Linked DNA regions of Flocculibacter collagenilyticus. The protein of the gene in region 3 interacts with the protein of the main gene of each other region in a pairwise test. Links are inferred from orthologs where the notes say so. Each region holds a gene or a part of one and is shown on either strand. Other genes may lie near its edges. The genes, in order: yhbY, hfq and rho.

The links.
Region 1: the proteins of rho (region 3) and yhbY interact in binary tests that used the Escherichia coli proteins (3 or more experiments, as listed by UniProt). The link is inferred for Flocculibacter collagenilyticus from one-to-one orthologs.
Region 2: the proteins of rho (region 3) and hfq interact in binary tests that used the Escherichia coli proteins (3 or more experiments, as listed by UniProt). The link is inferred for Flocculibacter collagenilyticus from one-to-one orthologs.

Annotation. Positions count from the first base shown.
Region 1 is NZ_CP059888.1:2,728,909-2,731,805, forward strand. What follows is about bases 100-2,831. They hold yhbY (ribosome assembly RNA-binding protein YhbY), read left to right. Parts: upstream 100-1,177; coding sequence 1,178-1,486; downstream 1,487-2,831. Other genes in these bases: ftsH (ATP-dependent zinc metalloprotease FtsH), read right to left, coding at 100-392; rlmE (23S rRNA (uridine(2552)-2'-O)-methyltransferase RlmE), read right to left, coding at 462-1,091; HUU81_RS12110 (sulfite exporter TauE/SafE family protein), read left to right, coding at 1,516-2,250; greA (transcription elongation factor GreA), read right to left, coding at 2,356-2,831. Also shown: more of ftsH, read right to left, coding at 1-99; more of greA, read right to left, coding at 2,832-2,835; carB (carbamoyl-phosphate synthase large subunit), read right to left, coding at 2,835-2,897.
Region 2 is NZ_CP059888.1:870,341-873,470, reverse strand. The notes cover bases 166-3,130. They hold hfq (RNA chaperone Hfq), read right to left. Parts: upstream 1,799-3,130; coding sequence 1,532-1,798; downstream 166-1,531. Other genes in these bases: mutL (DNA mismatch repair endonuclease MutL), read right to left, coding at 2,949-3,130; miaA (tRNA (adenosine(37)-N6)-dimethylallyltransferase MiaA), read right to left, coding at 1,873-2,793; hflX (ribosome rescue GTPase HflX), read right to left, coding at 179-1,462. Also shown: FtsH protease activity modulator HflK, read right to left, coding at 1-114. UniProt on the Escherichia coli protein: RNA chaperone that binds small regulatory RNA (sRNAs) and mRNAs to facilitate mRNA translational regulation in response to envelope stress, environmental stress and changes in metabolite concentrations.
Region 3 is NZ_CP059888.1:89,622-92,622, reverse strand. The notes cover bases 1-2,836. They hold rho (transcription termination factor Rho), read right to left. Parts: upstream 2,137-2,836; coding sequence 865-2,136; downstream 1-864. Other genes in these bases: rhlB (ATP-dependent RNA helicase RhlB), read left to right, coding at 2,814-2,836; trxA (thioredoxin TrxA), read right to left, coding at 2,311-2,637; HUU81_RS00385 (hypothetical protein), read left to right, coding at 206-391; ubiD (4-hydroxy-3-polyprenylbenzoate decarboxylase), read right to left, coding at 1-17. In the rest of the region: more of rhlB, read left to right, coding at 2,837-3,001. UniProt on the Escherichia coli protein: Facilitates transcription termination by a mechanism that involves Rho binding to the nascent RNA, activation of Rho's RNA-dependent ATPase activity, and release of the mRNA from the DNA template.

The DNA.
Region 1 (2,897 bases), 2.6 Mb from region 3 along the record:
CCGCCTTGCATTTGACGCATGAAGAAAATCCATACACCAATAAGCAGTAACATTGGGAACCATGAAATAAAGATAGACGCTAAAATACTTGGCTCTTCAGGTGGTTCGCCCGTTGTCTCAACCCCCTGTTTATATAAATCATTCAGTAAGTCAGGATCATATTGGGTTGGAATAAAAGTATCAAATCGTTCGCCGCTGCGCTTTATTCCTGTGATCTTTCCATCTCGTGAAATTTTAACTTCACGAATGAGGCCTTGATTCACCTCTTGCAGAAACTTCGTATAGCTCGCTTGCCTGTCAGAGGAGTCGCTTGGACTAAAACTCTGGAACACCGACATCAAAACAACTGCTATCACTAACCAGAGTATTAAATTTTTTGCCATATCACTCAAGGTAATAACCTCTTTCCTAAATTGGGGGTTCTTTTAAATTTATTACATGTTCAACAAATACGTAATTTACTACAACTTGTATCCAGTAGCTACTATATAAACTTCTCTTGAACGTGCACGCGAAGAATCAGGTTTTCTTGTTTTAACAACTTTAAACACTTCTTTAACTTGTTTCATATACTCATCAAAGCCTTCACCCTGAAATACTTTAACAGCAAAACTGCCATTTTTCTTCAAAACGTGACTACACATATCAAGTGCAAGCTCAACTAAATACATGGCTCGAGGTTGATCAACCCCACCCGTGCCGCTCATATTTGGTGCCATATCAGATAAAACCACATCTACATTTTTGCCGCCAATGCGCGCAAGTAATGCATCTAATACCGCTTCTTCGCGAAAGTCACCTTGTAGAAAATCAACGCCCGCGATCGGGTCCATTGATAAAATATCACAGGCAATAACATGCCCTTCCATACCTACTAGCTCTGTCGCTAACTGTGACCACCCACCTGGTGCAGCGCCTAGATCAACAACCGTCATGCCTTGTTTCAGAAGTTTATCTTTTTGCTGTAACTCTTCCAATTTGAATACAGCACGAGAACGAAGCCCTCGTTTTTTTGCTTCTTGTACATAATGGTCATCAAAATGTTCTGTCAACCAGCGTTTACTGCTGGGTGTGTGCTTCTTTTTTGTCATTTAAAACCAAACTTAAGTTAGTAATGATGTCTAAATGGCGTTAGAATACGCGCAATTCAAGACCCGTCTACGAGAAAATTGTAACAATGAGCCAATTAGACAAATTATCAAACAAACAAAAGCAACACTTAAAAAGCGTTGCACATACGTTAAAGCCAGTTGTACTGCTAGGTGCAAACGGATTAACTGAAGGCGTAATGGCTGAGATTGATCAAGCATTAGATCACCATGAGCTTATTAAAATTAAAATTCCAACGGACGACAGAGAGCTAAAAAGTCAAATTATTGATGCTATTGTGCGCGAAAGCAATGCAATTAAAGTACAAACAATTGGGCATATTTTAGTACTGTTTCGTCAGTCAGAAGAAAATAAAGTTTCTTTGCCTAGAAAATAATTCTACTACGTCCTTAACAGGATAACAGTTTGATTTATTTTTCACTCTTTTTACTCGCCATTGCTGCTTGGTCCTTAGGCACAGTTGCAGCCGGTGGCGCGGTAATGCTTTTATTGCCCATCCTGCCATTATTTATTGCCCCTGCTCAGGTTATTCCTGCCATTGCTTTAGGCTCATTTATTGCAAATCCGTATCGCGCTTTTTTATTTATTAACGATGTCAATTGGCGCATTGGCGCCTGGATGGTGGCTGGTTCGCTTTTCGGAGCCATTCTTGGAAGTTATATTTTTGTTCAACTAGCTAATGAAAATATAAAACTGCTAATTGGCATTTTCCTCATTATCACTGCACTGCAATATTGGTTTAAATTTAAAACTCACGTTTTATCCATTCCCGACTGGGCATTTTTACCACTTTCATGTTTGGTATCTTTTATTTCAGCAATCGTAGGTGGTGCTGGGCCTGTTTATAACCCATTTCTTGCAGCAAAGCAGTTATCGAAAGAGGCAATTGTTGCGACAAAGTCAATCAACTCTTTGGTAATGCAGCTTACAAAGGTTATTGGTTATATTATTTTCGGCGCGTTTACTTTAAGTATTGGTGGGCTTGGTATCGCAATCGGATTAGGAGCGCTTGTTGGGGTTTATTTTGGAAAGCAATTTATGAACAAAATTAATCAGCGCCAATTTGAAGTTATTATGGCCGGGATGATGTTGCTAATCGGTATTTATTTTTGTTATCACGCCATTGGCATAAATTCGTAAATACATTATTTATGTTAGCCTTGCTTATTTAAACCGCGATGAATTTACAAGTATAAAAAAACCTGCGTTAGCAGGTTTTTTTATTAAAAAGGTTAGGCAACGTTACTAAACGTAATCAACGCTTAAGATTTCAAACTCTACAGCGCCGCTAGGAGTATTAATTAATACTTCTTCACCTTCTTGCTTACCTATTAAGCCTCTTGCAATTGGTGAATTAACCGATATCAAGTTACTTTTAATATCAGCTTCATCATCTCCTACAATGCGGTATGTAACTTCTTCATCAGTTTCAATATTAACAATCTCAACTGTTGCACCAAAAATTACTCTACCTGTTTTAGGCATTTTAGTTACATCTATAATTTGAGCGTTTGATAATTTTGCTTCAATTTCTTGAATACGCCCTTCACAAAACCCCTGCTGCTCGCGAGCCGCGTGGTATTCTGCATTTTCTTTTAAATCGCCGTGTTCTCTTGCTTCAGCAATTGCTTCAACAATTTGAGGACGTTTAACTGTTTTCAATTCTATTAGCTCTTCACGAAGCATATCTGCTCCGTGAGAAGTCATAGGAATTTGATTGCTCATTAACCTACCTGTTTATGTAATTCTTGTACCGATACAACCGAGCCTCTGTCATCAGCTTGGTG
Region 2 (3,130 bases), 780 kb from region 3 along the record:
ATCACTTAGCTCTTTAAAAAATTGATCTAAATCCGGTGGCCCCTGATCACGTCCGCCTTTTTGTTTCCACGGATCATTATCTTTGCCATTATTCCCCGGCTCATTCCAAGCCATGCTTCTCTCCGTCTATCTAGTTTTTATTAATTTCAAGTTTCGCGTAATTTAACACTATCTTCGACTAAACAATATAGTTTTCAAGTCTTCCTTCACTACGTTTAGCCAATTTATTCCAATCATCATACGAAAGTCTTACATGTAAAGACCAACTTCCATCATCAAAATAGTCTTCTTCTGAAATACAATTTAAACGATATAAGGCACTTCTGATTTTGCCTTCCGTCGCGGGTAGCTTTAAATGGTGTGACACCATTTTTTTACTTAATAGTTCGCTAACTGCTTCTCTGACAAGCTCTACACCTTCACCTGTTTGAGCTGACAGCCATACCCGAACAGGTAATCCATCGTCATTTCTGTCAATTCGTGGTGATACGTCGTCAAATAAGTCTATTTTGTTGTATATTAATAATTGCGGTACTTCGTTAGCGTCAATTTCTTCTAACACTAGTTGTACTTGCTCAATATTATCTTTCCGCCTGTCATCTGCCGCATCAATAACGTGTAGCTGCAAATCTGCTTCACGTGTTTCAGTTAACGTGGCTTTAAAGGCTGCGACTAAATCGTGCGGCAAATGCCGAATAAATCCTACTGTGTCCGCTAAAATTGCAGTTCCTATATCGTTTAACTGAATTTTTCGCAGTGTTGGATCGAGCGTAGCAAATAGCTGATCAGCAGCGTAAATACCCGCATTAGTGATAGCATTAAATAACGTAGATTTACCTGCGTTGGTATAACCGACTAATGACACTGTTGGGATTTCTGCACGATTTCTAGCACGACGGCCTTGGTCGCGTTGCTTAGACACTTTTTCTAGCCGCCTTAAAATACTCTTAATGCGCCCACGAATCAGTCTTCGGTCAGTTTCTAATTGCGTTTCACCGGGTCCACGCAAGCCTATGCCCCCTTTTTGTCGCTCAAGGTGTGTCCAGCCTCGAACTAAGCGGGTAGAAATATGTTTTAATTGCGCTAATTCAACTTGTAATTTTCCTTCATGCGTACGTGCACGTTGAGCAAAGATATCTAGGATTAACCCTGTCCTATCAAGCACACGACACTGGCATAATTTTTCAAGATTCCGCTCTTGAGTTGGGCTCAAGGAGTGATTGAAAATTACAATATCAGCATTTATATCTTGAACGGTTTGTGCGATTTCTTCTGCTTTGCCAGAACCGACAAAGTATTTTGGGTGAGGGGCTGCACGACTACCAGTAATCACAGCTAAAGCGTTTACGCCTGCCGAATCAACTAACATTTTTAGTTCTTCGACGTCTTCTCGCTCTCCCTCCTCAGGAAATTCTAAATGAACTAGAACCGCCTGCTCACCGGCTTTATAACGGTCAAACAAGCACTACTCTCCTATTAGGAATTTTTTGCGCGGCAACAAAATCGGCCGCGCAATATAATACATTACTACTTATTGGCCGTTACCTTCACCATCCATAGGTGAGTTATAACCATTCGATGGCGCTTGGGTCGGTATGGCTCGTGAAGGCACTACTGTAGAAATGGCATGTTTGTACACCATTTGACTTACTGTATTCTTCAATAAGATGACAAATTGATCGAAAGACTCAACTTGACCCTGCAATTTGATACCGTTAACCAAATAAATTGAAACAGGAATACGCTCACGGCGCAACGCATTCAAAAAAGGATCTTGTAATGATTGGCCCTTTGCCATATCGATCTTTCCTTATAGTAGTCATTATTTTTATTCAACTGCTTGTATGTAGAGCAGTTATTTTTTGTGTCACCTTAACAGCTTAGCGAAGAATATACACGTTGCAAGTTTTGTTTATCACCAGTATGTAACCAAGTGAGATCTTGCCAACTTCGCAGCCAGGTTAATTGACGCTTTGCTAGTTGTCGAGTGGCAACAACTCCTCTGAACACCATTTCCTCATGGTCATAATGCCCAGACAAGTAATCCCACATTTGTCGATAGCCAACACAACGAATAGAAGGTAAATCTTTATGTAAATCCCCTCTATTGTATAAGGCTCTGACCTCGTGTTCAAAGCCTAATTCAATCATTTGTGAAAATCTTTGTTCAATTCTTTTATGTAAAACATCACGTTGCGTCGGCGCAATTGCAAACTGAACACTTGGGTACGGTAAAGCGTCCCCCTTTGTTTCAGTAAGCTCTGTCATTGTTTTGCCTGTAATACGATATACTTCTAGCGCGCGGTTGATTCGTTGAGGATCATTTTCATGTATGCGGTTGGCCGCAACCGGGTCTATCTCCGCTAGCTGTTTGTGTAGGCCACTCCATCCTATCCGGCTGGCTTCATCTTCTAACTGTGCCCTTACTGATTCATCGGCTTCGGGTAATGGCGATATACCTTCCAATAAAGCCTTAAAGTACATCATGGTACCGCCCGCTAATATAACGAGCTTATTCCGCTGTTTTATTGCTTTAATTAATGCAAGCGCATCGTTTCTAAAATCTGCAGCGCTGTAACTTTCAATCGGATCAATAATATCGATTAGATGATGGGGAATACCTTGCTGCTCTTTCGCATCAGGTTTTGCTGTGCCAATGTCCATGCCTCGATAAACCAAAGCAGAATCGACACTAATAATTTCTGCTGGCACAATCTTAGCGAGCTCTATCGCTAAACTTGTTTTCCCCGATGCTGTCGGCCCCATAATAAATACAACTGGTAAGTCCTTAATTACGCTGGGATCTATCGCACTAAAATCCATGTCTTTGGACACGTTTTCTTGTGAATTAGATACCTTGGACTGTTCAGGGTTAGATTGCGACATACCACTCATCAATAAATACAAATTTATTAGCTAGACTCTAACCTTTGGGTTAGGTGAAGACGCTAATGTGCCAATTCTGTTAAACGTTTAATCCACTCTTGTGGGTCAATACGCAACGCGTTTGTTTTCAATATGGTGGCAATATTTGTGACTTCAAGGCGCGCTTGTAATAAACCTTGCCCGGTAGACTCAGAAATGTGGTGTTGCGCTTTATTTAATAACCATTTTTGAACTGAATCGTGTG
Region 3 (3,001 bases):
AAATCTTTATATTTCATTACAAACACTTAGAATTTTTTTATAATTATAACGTGATTGATGTTAGTTTGGATATTAATAAAAAGCCTAACAATCTGTAAAAAAACGTAGAATAAAAATTGTGCAGATAGAATTTTATGGCTTATAATTTGTGAACCTTGCAGCAAAAAGTGGTTGTTGTTAACTGCGCAGAAGGGTGGTATATAAAATGGAAAAAAATGTCATGGATAATCATAATACAGTCACTGCGGACTATTCGATTACGCAGAAAATAGCGAAACTAATTCAAGGTAATAGCGCCAAAAGTTCAAAGCTTGTTGTAGAAAATAGCTTTCCAGAACAACACTGGCCAATTTGCAATGTTTCAGAAAAGCAAAATGAATCAAAAACTTAGTTAAAACAAAGCAAAATGGCTTACTAGCGCGTAGTGGTGCCATAAGAGTTGTATTTAGTTAAGTATTGATGTGGCAGTAGGCATTAATCAGAAGGTGGTTTGTGTCTGATGTTGTAGCAGTATCTGTTCTTATTGGCAGAGTATTGTTAGTAACCTGAGCTTGTTAACTTAAGTTGTGTGTTGCTGTAATTTAGCTGAGTAGTGTGAGTAAGTCTGAATCTAAGTACTGGTGGTATTTGATCGAGGTGCAGCGAAGTGCTGCTGCTGAGTGGTAATTAGATGATGTAGAGTTTAGATGATGTAATGCTTAAGTAATAGCGCTTAGATAATAGAGTGCAGTAGGTTAAAAACGTTTTAGTCTCGTGTTACTACAATAGAATTTTGAATGTGCTAAGAACAACACCAAATATTAAATAAAAACACCTGCGAATGCAGGTGTTTTTTTATGTCATTTTAATACGACCGTTTGTACTTTATTTCGCGCTTTTTTGACGGCGCATCGCATCAAAAAATTCGTCGTTCGTTTTCGTCATTGATAGTTTATCAATTAAGAATTCCATCGCATCTATTTCCGTCATGTCATGTACAATCTTACGTAAGATCCACATTTTCTGTAGCTCTTCTTTTGATGTTAACAACTCTTCACGGCGCGTGCCTGAACGATTAAAGTCGATAGCAGGGAAAACACGCTTTTCAGCAATTTTACGATTAAGGTGCAACTCTAAGTTACCTGTACCTTTAAATTCTTCGTAAATAACTTCGTCCATTTTAGAGCCAGTATCAATTAACGCCGTTGCGATAATTGTTAAGCTTCCGCCTTCTTCAACATTACGCGCTGCACCAAAGAAACGCTTAGGCTTATGTAGTGCATTAGCATCAACACCACCAGTAAGTACTTTACCTGAAGAAGGAATAACCGTGTTGTATGCACGTGCTAAGCGTGTGATTGAGTCAAGTAGAATAACCACATCTTTTTTATGCTCAACTAAACGTTTTGCTTTCTCAATCACCATTTCAGCCACTTGTACGTGGCGACTTGCAGGCTCATCAAAGGTTGATGCAACCACTTCACCGCTGACTAAGCGCTTCATTTCTGTTACTTCTTCAGGGCGTTCGTCAATCAGTAATACCATTAACTGGCATTCAGGGTGATTAGCCGAAATTGACTGAGCAATATTCTGCATTAACATGGTTTTACCGGCTTTCGGTGGTGCCACTAATAACGCACGTTGACCTTTACCAATTGGCGATGCTAAATCTAGTACACGCGCAGTAATATCTTCAGTACTGCCGTTTCCACGCTCCATCGTCATACGCTCATTGGCGTGTAATGGTGTAAGGTTTTCGAAAAGGATTTTATTGCGTGAATTTTCAGGACGGTCGAAGTTAACTTCTGAAATTTTCAGTAATGCAAAATAGCGTTCGCCATCTTTTGGTGGACGAATAATACCAGAGATTGAATCACCCGTTCGCAAATTAAAGCGACGAATTTGACTTGGTGACACGTAAATATCATCAGGCCCAGCTAGGTATGATGAGTCTGAAGAACGTAAAAAACCGAAACCATCTTGTAAGATCTCTAATACGCCATCACCAAAAATGTCTTCCCCCCCTTTGGAGTGGGCTTTTAAGATAGCAAAGATAATATCTTGCTTACGTAAACGGGCGACATTTTCTAAGCCCATGGTTTCAGCTAGTTTTACAAGTTCACTAATAGGTTTGTTTTTTAATTCTCTAAGACGCATAACGGTGGGTTCTTAAATATTTACTTAATTAAAGGGGTTAAATTATTGCTTATTTGAATTGGAATAATAGGTATTCGACAAGCTATTTAGATTGGTTGCTGGCTAATAAGTTAGCAGTATTTTTTTTGGACGTCTAGTCACAGACAAAAAAAAAGGCACCTAAGGTGCCATTTTTTAGATATTTTCGTCTAAAAACTCTTTCAGCTGTGTTTTAGACAGTGCGCCAACCTTAGTTGCTGCTACATTACCTTCTTTAAAAAGTAATAATGTAGGGATGCCTCTAATACCAAATTTTGGTGGCGTACCTGGATTCTGATCGATGTTCAATTTAGCTACTTTCACTTTGCCATCATATTCTGTGGCTACTTCATCAAGAATAGGAGCAATCATTTTACAAGGGCCACACCATTCAGCCCAAAAATCAACTAATACAGGGGTAGATGCACTTAATACATCAGCATCAAAACTATCATCACTTAACTGAACAATCTTATCGCTCATTTTTTTCTCCGGTTATGGTCGGGATACTTCGCACTGTTATTTGCAGTGAGTATAAATAAAGGTTATCTACAATAATAGCGATAAAAACGACTATTTTTGCACAAACCACTAAATTAATTCTCTAATTATTGGGTTATTGTTTCTTATTTCAAGCTTAAGCGTTATGCTTTACGGTTATGAATAAGACCCATTTAACAGATAAAAAATTTTCAGACTTCGATCTGGATCCTCGTGTATGTGATGGTTTAGCAAAAAAAGGCTATGACCACTGTACTCCTATTCAAGCGCTTAGCCTTCCTGTCGCCTTATCCGGTAAAGATATTGCAGGCCAAGCTCAAACGGGAACGGGTAAAACCCTTGCGTT